One region of the Streptomyces sp. NPDC107559 genome, then DNA from elsewhere that is predicted to be linked to it. Evidence: riboswitches for the same ligand, from Rfam matches in the RefSeq annotation. Region 1 holds a riboswitch; the other holds the start of a gene.

Region 1 (5,858 bases):
GCGCCACTGCGCACGCCTCGTCGGCGATCGCCGCCCGCAGGTCGGCGGCGAGCCGGTCCTCGTCGGCATCGGAGAAGAACTCGGCGTCGACTCCGAAGACCTCCGCGATCCGCAGCAGCACGGATGCGGTCAGCGGGCGCTGGCTCTGTTCGATCTGGTTGGCGTAGCTGGTGGAGATGCCGAGGGCGCGGGCCATCTCGACCTGGTTCATGCCGTGCTCGCGGCGCAGTCGTCGCAGCTTGGCGTGGGCGTAGACCTTGCGGTCGGCTGCTCCTCGGGGCATGGCGCACATCCTTGTTGCAAGCCGGGAACTGGAGACATTCCGGTAGGGGCTGCTTGCGAACATAGCATCCGCGTTCTTCGCAGCTTTCGCAGATTCGCAGCTTCGAGATGGAGGGATTCCGCAGATTGGAGGGGTGGCCGGGCGGCCTCCCAGCGGGCACTGTCGATCACGTCAGCACTGACAAGGATCGTCCGTACCCGCGAGGAGCCCCGTGATCGAGCACCACGTCCGTGTCCACCCCAGCGCCGACCGGCTGCCCCGCGAGGACCAGCTCGCCTGGAAGCTCGCCGCCATGGCCACCGGCACCGAGGAACTGGACACCGACAGCGCCGCCATGGCCGTCAACAGGGTGATCGACAACGCCTCGGTCGCCGTCGCCTCCCTGCTGCGCCGTCCGGTCGCCGTCGCCCGTGTCCAGGCCACCGCCCATCGCGGTGCCACTCCCGGCGCCTCCGTCTTCGGAACCGGGGCCCGGGTCTCCCCGGAGTGGGCGGCCTGGGCGAACGGCACCGCGGTCCGCGAACTGGACTTCCACGACACCTACCTGGCGGCCGACTATTCTCACCCCGGCGACAACATCCCGCCCCTGCTGGCCGTCGCCCAGCACACCGGCCGCACCGGCGCCGATCTCCTGCGCGGGGTCATAGCCGCCTACGAGATCCATGTCGCCCTGGTCAAGGGCATCTGCCTGCACGAGCACCGCGTCGACCACGTGGCCCACCTCAGCGCCGCCACCGCCGGCGGCCTGGGAGCGATGCTGCGGCTACCGACCGAGACGGTGTACCAGGCGGTCCAGCAGGCCGTGCACACCACGACCGCGACCCGGCAGTCCCGCAAGGGCGAGATCTCCAGCTGGAAGGCGTACGCGCCCGCCTTCTCCGGCAAGGCCGCCATCGAGGCCGTCGACCGAGCGATGCGCGGCGAGACCTCCCCGTCCCCGATCTACGAGGGCGAGGACGGCTTCCTGGCCTGGATGCTCAACGGCCCAGAGTCCGACTACACGGTCCTGCTCCCGGAGGCGGGCGAACCGCGGCGGGCGATCCTCGACACCTACACCAAGCAGCACTCCGCCGAGTACCAGGCCCAGGCGATCATCGACCTCGCCCGGCGCCTGCGGGAGAAGATCGGCTCCCTTGATCACGTCCGCTCGATCGTCCTCCACACCAGCCACCACACCCACCACGTGATCGGCTCCGGTGCGAAAGATCCGCAGAAGTACGACCCGACGGCCAGCCGCGAAACGCTCGACCATTCCGTGCCGTACATCTTCGCCGTCGCGCTGGAGGACGGGGCCTGGCACCACGAGCGTTCCTACACCCCCGAGCGCGCCCAGCGCCGGGAGACCGTCGACCTGTGGCGGAAGATCACGACGGTGGAGGACCCGGAGTGGACCCGCCGCTACCACGACCCCGACCCGGACCGCCGGGCCTTCGGCGGACGCGCGGTGATCACTCTCGACGACGGTTCGGTGATCGAGGACGAGCTGGCCGTCGCCGACGCCCACCCGGCCGGTGCCCGCCCCTTCGACCGCCCCGCCTATGCCCGGAAGTTCCGCACCCTCGCCGAGGGCATCGTCACCGAGTCCGCACAGGACGCGTTCCTCGACACCGCCGCGCGTCTTGCCGAGCTCACCGCTGGCGGCCTGGACGGCCTGTTCCCGGCCGCCGACACCGAGGCCGTCACCGCGTACGACGCGAGCCTTCCGAAGGGACTGTTCTGATGGCGCTGCACACGCGGACCACCCCCGCCGGGCGCCGCCGGACCTTCCGCGAGCAGCTGACCTCGGGCCGGCTGCTGCGTATCCCCGGCGCGATCAACCCGCTGTCCGCCCGCCTCATCCAGGACACCGGCTTCGACGCGGTCTACCTGTCGGGCGCGGTACTCGCCGCCGATCTGGGCCTTCCCGACATCGGCCTGACCACCTCCACCGAGATCGCCGTCCGCGCCCAGCAGACGACCCGCGTCACCGACCTGCCCGTCCTGATCGACGCGGACACCGGCTTCGGAGAGCCGATGAATGTGGCACGCACCGTCCAGCTCATGGAGGACGCCGGCCTGGCGGGACTGCACCTGGAGGACCAGGTCAACCCCAAACGCTGCGGTCACCTCGACGGAAAGAGCGTCACGCCCAGGGAGGAGATGGTCCGCCGTGTCCGCGCGGCGGTCGACGCCCGCCGGGACCCCGACTTCCTGCTGATGGCCCGCACCGACGCCCGCTCGGTCGAGGGGCTGGACGCCGCGATCGACCGGGCGAAGGCATACGTCGACGCCGGCGCCGACGCGATCTTCCCCGAAGCGCTGACCGACGTCTCCGAGTACGAGGCGTTCCGCAAGGCCGTCGACGTGCCGCTGCTCGCCAATCTGACCGAGTTCGGCAAGACCCCGTCGCTCGACGTGGTCACCCTGGAGAACCTCGGCTACAACATCGCCCTCTACCCGGTCACGCTGCTACGCATCGCCATGGGCGCGATCGAGGACGGGCTGCGCACGATCGCCGCTGAGGGCACCCAGAAGTCCCTGTTGCCGCGCATGCAGAGCCGCTCCCGGTTGTACGAACTCCTCGGCTACGAGGAGTACTCGGCCTTCGACTCGGCCGTCTTCGATTTCACCCTCCCGCCCGGAAACTGATCCGGCTCCTGACCCACGAAGGCAGGCACCCCATGACCACCACCGTGCCCGAGATCCACCGCGGCCTTGCTGGTGTCGTCGTCGACACCACCGAGATCTCCACCGTCATCCAGGAGACCAACTCCCTCACCTACCGCGGCTATCCCGTCCAGGACCTGGCCGCTCGCCGCTCCTTCGAAGAGGTGGCCTACCTGCTCTGGTACGGCGAACTCCCCGACACCGCACAGCTGCGCGACTTCCAGGCCCGTGAACGCGCCCTGCGTCCCCTGGACCGCACCACGCTCGAACTGCTGATCCGGCTGCCCGGGACCTGCCACCCCATGGACGTCCTACGCACCGCCGTCAGCTTCTTCGGCGCCGAGGACCCCACGGAGGACGACGGCAGCCTCGCCGCCAACCGCGCCAAGTCCCTCACCCTGCTGGCGAAGCTGCCCACCGTCGTCGCCGCCGACCAGCGCCGCCGCCGGGGTCTGGCACCGATCCCGCCCGACCCCTCCCTCGGGTACGCCGAGAACTTCTTCCACATGTGCTTCGGCAGCGTGCCGGACCCGGACGTGGTCCGCTGCTTCGAGATCTCCCTCGTGCTGTACGCCGAACACAGCTTCAACGCCTCGACGTTCACCGCACGCGTCGTCACCTCCACTCTCTCCGACCTCTACAGCGCGGTCACCGCCGCGATCGGGGCGCTCAAGGGTCCGCTGCACGGAGGCGCCAACGAGGCCGTGATGCACATGCTGCTCGAGATCGGCGACCCGCAGGGGGCCGAGGCATGGCTGGACGAGGCGATGGCTTCGAAGCGGAAGATCATGGGCTTCGGCCACCGCGTGTACAAGCACGGCGACTCCCGTGTCCCGATCATGCAGGACGCCCTCGATCGCTTGGTGGCGCGTGCCGCCGACGCCGAGGTGACCCAGCTCGCCACCCTGCACGCGGCCCTGCGGCACGCCATGATCACCCGTAAGGGCATCCATCCCAACCTGGACTATCCGGCCGGCCTCGCCTACCACCTCATGGGTTTCGACATTCCCGCCTTCACCCCGATCTTCGTGATGAGCCGTATCACCGGCTGGACCGCCCACATCACCGAACAGCTCGCCCACAACTCCCTGATCCGCCCACTGGCTTCTTACGCCGGGCAGGAACAGCGGGCGGTACCGGTGGCCTCGTAGGAGCGGCTCCCAGGAATGCACGGCCCCACTGCTCCGACGCCGATTTGGGACGCGCTTGATTGACGGTCCGGAGAAACGGGTCCTACGGTCCTTTTGTAGTGAAGGCATAAGGAAGCTGGTGGGATTCCAGCACGGTCGCGCCACTGTGAGCCGGCCGCCGCGAGGCGGCAGGCGAGTCAGACACTGAGCCCTCACTCCCCCCGAACAGGCAACGGGACGCACGATCCCCGAAGGAGGGCACACCTTGAGCAGCATTTCCACGCCCCGCCCGGCGTCCACTCCGGTCGTCCTGCCGGTCTCGAAGTCGGTCCTGTGGCTGGTCGGAACCGCGCTGATCGCGCTGGCCGTCTACTACTTCATCGGTGTCGACCAGGGCGCCGTGTCGGTGTTCGGCAACGACATGCACGTGCACGAGTTCGTCCACGACGCCCGCCACTTCCTCGGCTTCCCCTGCCACTGACCTCGCCGGCACCCGGACGTACGGACGACTCGACATGGAAAAGAAGCTCATACTGCGCGGCGTCCTCGCCGGCGCGGTCGCGGGCCTGCTCGCCTTCGTCTTCGCGCGGATTTTCGCCGAGCCGCAGATCGCCAAGGCCATCGACTACGAGAGCGGCCGTGACGCCGCGCAGAACGCCCTGGACAAGGCAGCGGGCTTGCACGTCGAAGCCGCGGGCCCGGACCTGTTCAGCCGCACCGTCCAGGCCAACGTCGGCATCGGTATCGGCATCGTCTTCTTCGGGATGGCGATGGGCGCCCTGTTCGCGGTCGCCTACACCATCTGCCTGGGTCGTACCGGCGGGCTGCGTGCACGCAGCCTGGCGCTGCTCGTCGCCGGCGGCGGGTTCCTCGGCATGTATATGGTGCCGTTCCTGAAGTACCCGGCCAACCCGCCCGCGATCGGCCACGAAGAGACCATCCAGCAGCGCAGCGGCCTGTACCTGATCATGGTCGTCTGCTCGGTCGCCTTCCTCGCGGGAGCCGTCTACCTGGGCAAGAGGCTCCAGGCTCGGTTCGGCAACTGGAACGCCAGCCTCCTCGCGGGTGCGGCGTTCGTCGTCGCCATCGGGATCGTCATGCTGCTCCTGCCGCCGCTCGGCCACCTCTCGTACAACAAGGCCAACTACGGCAACCATGCCACCGAGACCCCGCAGCCGCTGACCGACTCCAGGGGCAACATGGTCTTCCCGGGCTTTCCGGCCGACGTACTGTTCGCCTTCCGCTTCTACTCGGTCGGCGCACAGCTCATCCTCTGGACGGCCATCGGTCTGATCTTCGGGCCCCTGGCGGAACGCCTGCTCAACCCCGTAAGTCCGGATGCCCCCACCGCCTCACAGGAGCCGGACCCCGTCCCGGCATGACCAGCCCGACCGGAGCGCGGTGTTCGACGAGATCACCGCGCTCGGTCGCTCAGAAGTCCCAGTCGTCGTCGGCGGTGTCCTCCGCCTTGCCCATGACGTACGAGGAGCCGGAACCGGAGAAGAAGTCGTGGTTCTCGTCCGCGCCTGGGGACAGCGCCGCGAGGATCTCCGGGTTCACCTCGGTCTCCTCCGCGCCGAAGCGGGCCGGGTAGCCGAGGTTCATCAGCGCCTTGTTGGCGTTGTAGCGGACGAAGACGGCGACGTCGTCCATGAGCCCGAGGGGCTCGTACAGCTCGCCGGAGTAGTGGAGTTCCAGCGGGTACAGCTCCTCCAGAAGGCCGTATGTGAACGCCCGCATCTCCTCCTGCCCGGCGGCGTCGAGCTTCTCCAGACCGCGCTGGTACTTGTAGCCGGAGT
Region 2 (5,858 bases), on a different contig from region 1:
GGCACTCAAGGGGCCACCCCGGAGCCGTCGCAGTACCAGCAGGGCTCGTCCGTCTGGGAGGAGATCCAGCGCGTCCGTCCGGTGCCCCCGCAGTGGGCGCAGGCCCCGGCACCGAACCGGAGCTGGTGGTCGTGGGGCTCCTGGAACTGGTGGGCGTCGTACGGTGGGTGGTCGTCCGCGGCGGTGTGCGGGAGGTCGAAGCCGTCGCCCTGCGCCGACGGGCCGTCGGTGAGAGGGGGTGTGATGTCGGCGGGTTCATCGGGGCTGTCGATGGACGAGGGATCGAAATGCGAGGGATCGAAATGCGCCGGATCAAGGAATGAGGAATAATCCCCCATGCCGCCCCCAAGGGGAATAGATCTTTGAGCGGACTCGTACGATATACCCATGGAAGTCGCCCGGGGAATATGGCGCGAATGTTCGACCACCGGAAATAGGCGACGGATTTATCTTCCGTCACATTGATTGACGGAAGGAATCCCGAGGGCCGGGGGAGGGCGGATGCTTCCTCCCCCGGCCGACGGGGTCTGCGGTCAGGACACGGGGAGTTCCGTACGGAGCGTGCGGGCGGCGGCGACCATGTTCTCCAGCGCGGCACGGGTCTCGGGCCAGCCGCGGGTCTTCAGGCCGCAGTCGGGGTTGACCCACAGGCGCTCGGCGGGAATCGCCCGGAGACCGGCCCGCAGCAGTTCGGCGGCCTCCTGCGCGCTCGGCACGCGGGGGGAGTGGATGTCGTAGACGCCGGGCCCGGCCTCGCGCGGGTAGCCCTGGGCGGCGAGTTCGCGGGCGACCTGCATGCGGGAGCGGGCGGCCTCCAGGCTGATGACGTCGGCGTCGAGGTCGTCGATGGCCCGGACGACGTCGCCGAACTCGGCGTAGCACATATGGGTGTGGATCTGGGTGTCCGGGCGTACACCGCTGGTGGTGAGCCGGAACGCCTCCGTGGCCCAGGCCAGATACGCGGCGTGGCCGGCGGCCCGCAGCGGCAGGGTCTCGCGCAGGGCGGGTTCGTCCACCTGGATCACCGAGGTCCCGGCCCTCTCGAGGTCGCCCACCTCGTCGCGCAGCGCGAGAGCGACCTGCCGGGCGGTGTCGGCGAGGGGCTGGTCGTCGCGGACGAAGGACCAGGCGAGCATGGTGACCGGTCCGGTGAGCATGCCCTTGACCGGGCGTGAGGTCAGGGACTGGGCGTACGTCGTCCAGCGCACGGTCATCGGCTCGGGGCGGGAGATGTCGCCGGCGGACTTGATAGCCTCGGCGGGCCAGTCGAGCCACACCCGAGGCCAGGGAATCCGGTGCGAATCCGGAACTGACGCGCAGCGGTGAGGGGGACGGGCGGGGCACGACGCCACTGGGAGACCGGGAAGGCGCCCCGACCGGACGAACCCGAGTCCGAAGACCTGCTGGCACCTTCGCGCCCCGGCGTGGAGGGACGTCCGCAGGCCAGGCTCCGCGTACGAGCCCCGACCCCAGAGGCATGCCCGTGCTCCGTACCCCGCCCCTCTGCGCACCGAGGTCGCCCGCGACCCGGGACACCCCGCGATCCGCTTCCTGCGGCCGGTCGTCCGCACTGGATCCCGCCCGAAGCGGAGTGTGAGGAGCGATGCCTCGACAGCGCCATGAAGCAGCCGGCCCGGTGCAGGCCCTGGCCGGACCGGCACCGTGCCGCGCCGTCGTCTGCCGGGACTGCTGCTGCGGAACCCCGAAAGTCACCGGCGTCGACCACGACCGCCAACTCGCCCGCCTGGCCGAGGAGGTACCCGTACGCGTCTCGGACTGCCTCGGCGTGTGCGAACACGCCAACGTGGTCGTCGTCCAGCCCTCCGCTGCCGCACGTGCCGCAGGAGCCCGCCCGGTCTGGCTCGGGCTCGTCAACGACCCCGACGCCACCGAGGACATCGCCGCCTGGATCCAGGCCGGCGGCCCCGGCGTCGCCCCCTGCCCCGCCATTCTCGACCTCTACGTCTTCACGCCGCCGCGCAAGGCGGCAACCTCCTGACGGCCGGCGTCCCGATCGGTGTCAGCCCGCGTCGGCGGTGTGTCCGAGCAGCAGCCCTTCGACTGCGGCGGTGCCGAGGATCTGGACACCGATGCCCGCGAGCTCCGTCAGGGCCGAGTCCGTCACCCGGGAGACCGCGTCCCGCACCAGGGCGACCCGGAAGTCCCGTTCCGACGCCTGCATGATGCTGGCCCGCGGGCAGTTGGGCAGGTTGCACCCAGCGAACACCAGCGTGTCGACGCCGAGTTCACGCAGCAGATCCGCCAGGCAGGTGCGGTAGAAGGCACCCCAGCGCGGCTTGAAGACCGCATGGTCGTACGGCCCCAACCGCTGAGGCCGGCCGGACAGCAGCAGCGCCGGGTCCAGGGCGGGCGCGTCCTCCGGCAGGAGCCCGTCGGCCGGCTCACTGCCCGGTGTGCCGGGCGCGGCGATCCGCACCCCGGACTCCAGCAGCCCGCGCCGTACCAGATCGGCGTTGCCCCCGCCTTCCTCGTACAAGCGCACCACGTGCACCACAGGTCGCCCGGCAGCGCGGAAGGCGGACACGGTCCGCCGCAGCGCGGGCAGGATCTCCGTCGTCCCCGGTACCCCGTACGGGGCTTCGGAGAGGAAGTCGCGCTGCACATCGATCGTGATGAGCGCGGAGGTCGCGAAGTGCGGTGCGGTGTAGGGCTCTTGGGGCTCTGTCCCGGTCGACGTCATGGCCCGACCCTATGCGACCGCCCGACCCAGGACACCGAGCTCGGCGGGCGGGCTTCTCCCAGGTCAGCGGGTAATGCCCGGGTGCCGGGCGACGTTGGTGTTCCGGTACGGCTCTGCGGCGGGCCGGCGCATCGGATCACCGTGGTGGTGTTGATAGGTTGGCTCGATGGAGCGTGCGGTAGGGGACGTGCCGGTGCACTGCGTGGAGTACGGCGAAGGCAGGCCGGTGCTGGTGCTGCACGGAGCGGGGGTCGACCACCGCGAGGCCGTTGCCTGCTTCGAACCGGCCCTGGGGGCCCGTGACGGCTACCGGCGGATCTATCCTGACCTCCCCGGAATGGGGCGCACCCCCGCACCTGCGTCTGTGCGCAGCGCCGACGACGTTCTCGACGTGCTGCTCGGCTTCGCCGACGAGGTCGCGGGCGCGGACGACCTTCTCGTCGTCGGCCACTCGGCCGGCGCCTACTATGCCCAGGGGATCGCAGCTCGACGGCCCGACCGGGTCGCCGGGCTGGCCCTCGTGTGTCCACTGCTCACCGGGGTTCGAGACATCCCGGCACATCACGCGGTGGTCGCGGCGGACGATCTGGGCACCGAGGAGTTCCGCCGCTATTTCGTGGTTCAGTCGCCGGCGATGCTCGACCGCTTTGAGCGGTTCGTCGCACCGGCGATCCCGCTGGTCGACGAGGCCGCCATGGAGCGGATCGGCGGGCGATGGGAGCTCGAGGCGACCGAGGGGCGGGCGTACCAGGGTCCGGCACTCGTCGTGGCCGGCCGGCAGGACTCCGTCGTCGGGTACGTGGCGGCCGCGGACCTGCTCGACCGGTACCCGCGGGCCACCCTGGCCGTGCTGGACGGCGCCGGCCACGCGCTTCCGCACGAGCAGCCGAGGATCCTGGCAGGGCTGATCGACAACTGGCTGGCCCGGGCGGCCCTTGCGGCCGCGTAGGAGGCGATGACGCCGAAGTCCGTCGTTCATCCGGACGAGAGCCGGGCCTGCTCCAGGTTGGACCGGTGGGGGCCGGCGAGCCAGTCCTGGTCGAGCCGCGAGTCGACCGGTTCCGCTGCCCGCCGCAGTGCGTCGACGTACGCCTGATCGGCGGCGAGACGCGCCGCCACCTCCGGCCCCTCGGCAACGGCCCCGTGGCCGGGGATCACGACATCGACGTGCCGGGCGGCCTGACCGAGCCGGTCGAGTGCCTTCCCGTAGGCCTCCACCTGATCGTCCTCGCGGACGTCGAGGAGCGGGATCAGGACGTCGGAGAGCATGTCGCCGGCGAGCAGGACGCCACGGTCCGCGAGGAGGACCGCGGTGTGGCCGACAGCGTGCGCCCGATGCTCGATGATCTCGCCCGGCACCGGTCCGCCGTCCACGGGCAGCGGGGTGACGAGCGCGACCAGGTCGAGAGGGACGCCGGACGCGCTCTCCGCCGCCATCGCCCGCGCCCGCTCCCGGACTTGACCGGCGCGCCGGGCCGCGGCCGGGGCGGCGTAGCGCGGCACGTCGCCGAACCGGGGATGCCAGAGCAGATGGTCCCAGTGGGGATGAGTGCAGAACCCGGCGACCACCGGGATGCCGAGCCGGTCCACATCATCGGCGAGTCCGTCCAACTCGGCGCCGTGGATGCCGGGATCGATCAGGACCAGCCCGTCCTCCCCGCGCACCACGACGGAATTGGCCCAGACCCACTCGCTCTGCCGGACCCAGACGCCGTCGGCGACCTGCTTCAGCTCGCCCATCTCCACTCCCAGCGCTCGGTTGCAGTGCTGAGACCGTGTTCCGCAGCCGGATTCATCGCCGGCGGCGCCGGTTGGACCCGGGTCCGGCCCTGCGGTGCCCGGCCGCCTCCGCAGCGCGGCCGGGCATCCTCGGCTGTCGCGAGCGCACCTGGGGTCAGTAGGCGACGAGGCCCCGGACTTGAGAGGTGTTGAAGACGAGCCAGAACTTGGTGCCGTCCTTCACGTCCGTGGCCGCGAGTCCCCAGGTGTTGGCGTAGACGGTGCGCATGCTGTTGCAGTAGTAGCCGCCGCTGGACGGCTCGAAACAGGTCTGCACCCTCACCGTCGTGGTGATCTTCACGTTGATGTCGTTGCAGTACGACGTCGTGTAGCGGTAGTTGGGGTCAGCTGCGGGCCAGTGCCAGTTGTCGTCGGTGCCGGTGATGGTCTTGGCGCTGTCGTAGCAGGACGTGGCCGCCGAGGCGGGTGACGCGGGGGCGAGCAGCAGCACCCCGGCAACGGCGGAGGCCGCCGCGGTGACCGCGATCATCTTTCGTCTGTTCATGATTTTCCCCCTGTTGATGCAGGCACGCGGTCTCTCCGCGCTCGGGAACTGCACGCGCCCAGCGTCGCGGCGCGGAGTGCGGGCCACAACACTGTCCAATCCTGATGCGAAAGGCCTGCCCACAGGGGAGGTCGGCTGGCCGGTCAGTACGTGCCGGAGCGCGCGCGGGGGGCGCCGTTGTGTTCCAGCAGGCGCAGTCCCAGCGCGGTCGCGGAGTACAAGGTGCGCGGGCCGTCCGGCAGCGAGGTCGCCAGCCCTGCCTCGCAGAGCACGTTCAGGTGGTAGCTGGTGATGCTGACCGGCTTCCCGGCGCGACGGGCCAGTTCCCCGCACGAGTCACCGGCGGCCGCCGCCCGCAGCACGGCTGCCCGGGTGGTGCCCAGCAGGGCGGCGAGAGCGTCGCGGCCGGTGCCCTCCTGTGGAGTGCCCCACCACTGGGGGGTGCGGTGGACGGGGTAGACCACGACAGGGGGCAGGTCAGGATCGATCCAGGTGACGGGCAGGCGCCAGCAGAACGCGGAGGGGATCAGCAGCAGCCCGCGGCCGTCGAGATGCACGTCCCGGTCCTGCGGATAGTCGGCCTCCAGCACGGGATCCTGCCAGCGCAGGCACGGCCGGAGGCTGTCGAGCACGGCGGCGACACCTCCCCGCATGAACGCCCGGGCCCGCAGGGCCTGGTCGGCGGCCACCAGAGCCTCGACGCGCGGCCAGTACGGCCCGAGCACGTGCGTGTGGTAACCGTCCAGGGCTCGGCCGAGCAGGGCCAGCCCCTCACGCTCGCCCCGGACGAGCGGACCCGCCCATCGGGGCAACGGACCCAGCGCTGTGAGCTCGCGCGTCAGACGGTCCCGCGGTGTCGACAGGACCGCGTCC

What was found. Region 1 has a riboswitch for cobalamin ahead of ACZ7OY_RS20225 (CbtB domain-containing protein). Riboswitches for the same ligand answer to the same signal wherever they lie in the genome.
Region 2: another riboswitch for cobalamin. It lies ahead of ACZ7OY_RS30565 ((2Fe-2S) ferredoxin domain-containing protein); the one in region 1 lies ahead of ACZ7OY_RS20225 (CbtB domain-containing protein).

The regions. Positions count from the first base shown of each region.
Region 1 covers NZ_JBVKBD010000006.1:218,480-224,337, reverse strand. The annotation lists gene ACZ7OY_RS20245 (short-chain fatty acyl-CoA regulator family protein) at 1-283, opposite strand, end outside; gene ACZ7OY_RS20240 (MmgE/PrpD family protein) at 495-2,003, shown strand; gene prpB (methylisocitrate lyase) at 2,003-2,911, shown strand; gene ACZ7OY_RS20230 (bifunctional 2-methylcitrate synthase/citrate synthase) at 2,944-4,080, shown strand; cobalamin riboswitch at 4,149-4,287, shown strand; gene ACZ7OY_RS20225 (CbtB domain-containing protein) at 4,325-4,540, shown strand; gene ACZ7OY_RS20220 (CbtA family protein) at 4,575-5,441, shown strand; gene ACZ7OY_RS20215 (ribonucleotide-diphosphate reductase subunit beta) at 5,491-5,858, opposite strand, start outside.
Region 2 covers NZ_JBVKBD010000012.1:149,708-155,565, forward strand. The annotation lists gene ACZ7OY_RS30555 (hypothetical protein) at 6-338, opposite strand; partial or broken gene ACZ7OY_RS30560 (5-methyltetrahydropteroyltriglutamate--homocysteine S-methyltransferase) at 534-1,241, opposite strand; cobalamin riboswitch at 1,247-1,422, shown strand; gene ACZ7OY_RS30565 ((2Fe-2S) ferredoxin domain-containing protein) at 1,604-1,999, shown strand; gene ACZ7OY_RS30570 (cysteine hydrolase family protein) at 2,021-2,701, opposite strand; gene ACZ7OY_RS30575 (alpha/beta fold hydrolase) at 2,868-3,650, shown strand; gene ACZ7OY_RS30580 (MBL fold metallo-hydrolase) at 3,677-4,441, opposite strand; gene ACZ7OY_RS30585 (hypothetical protein) at 4,596-4,985, opposite strand; gene ACZ7OY_RS30590 (ArsR/SmtB family transcription factor) at 5,129-5,858, opposite strand, start outside.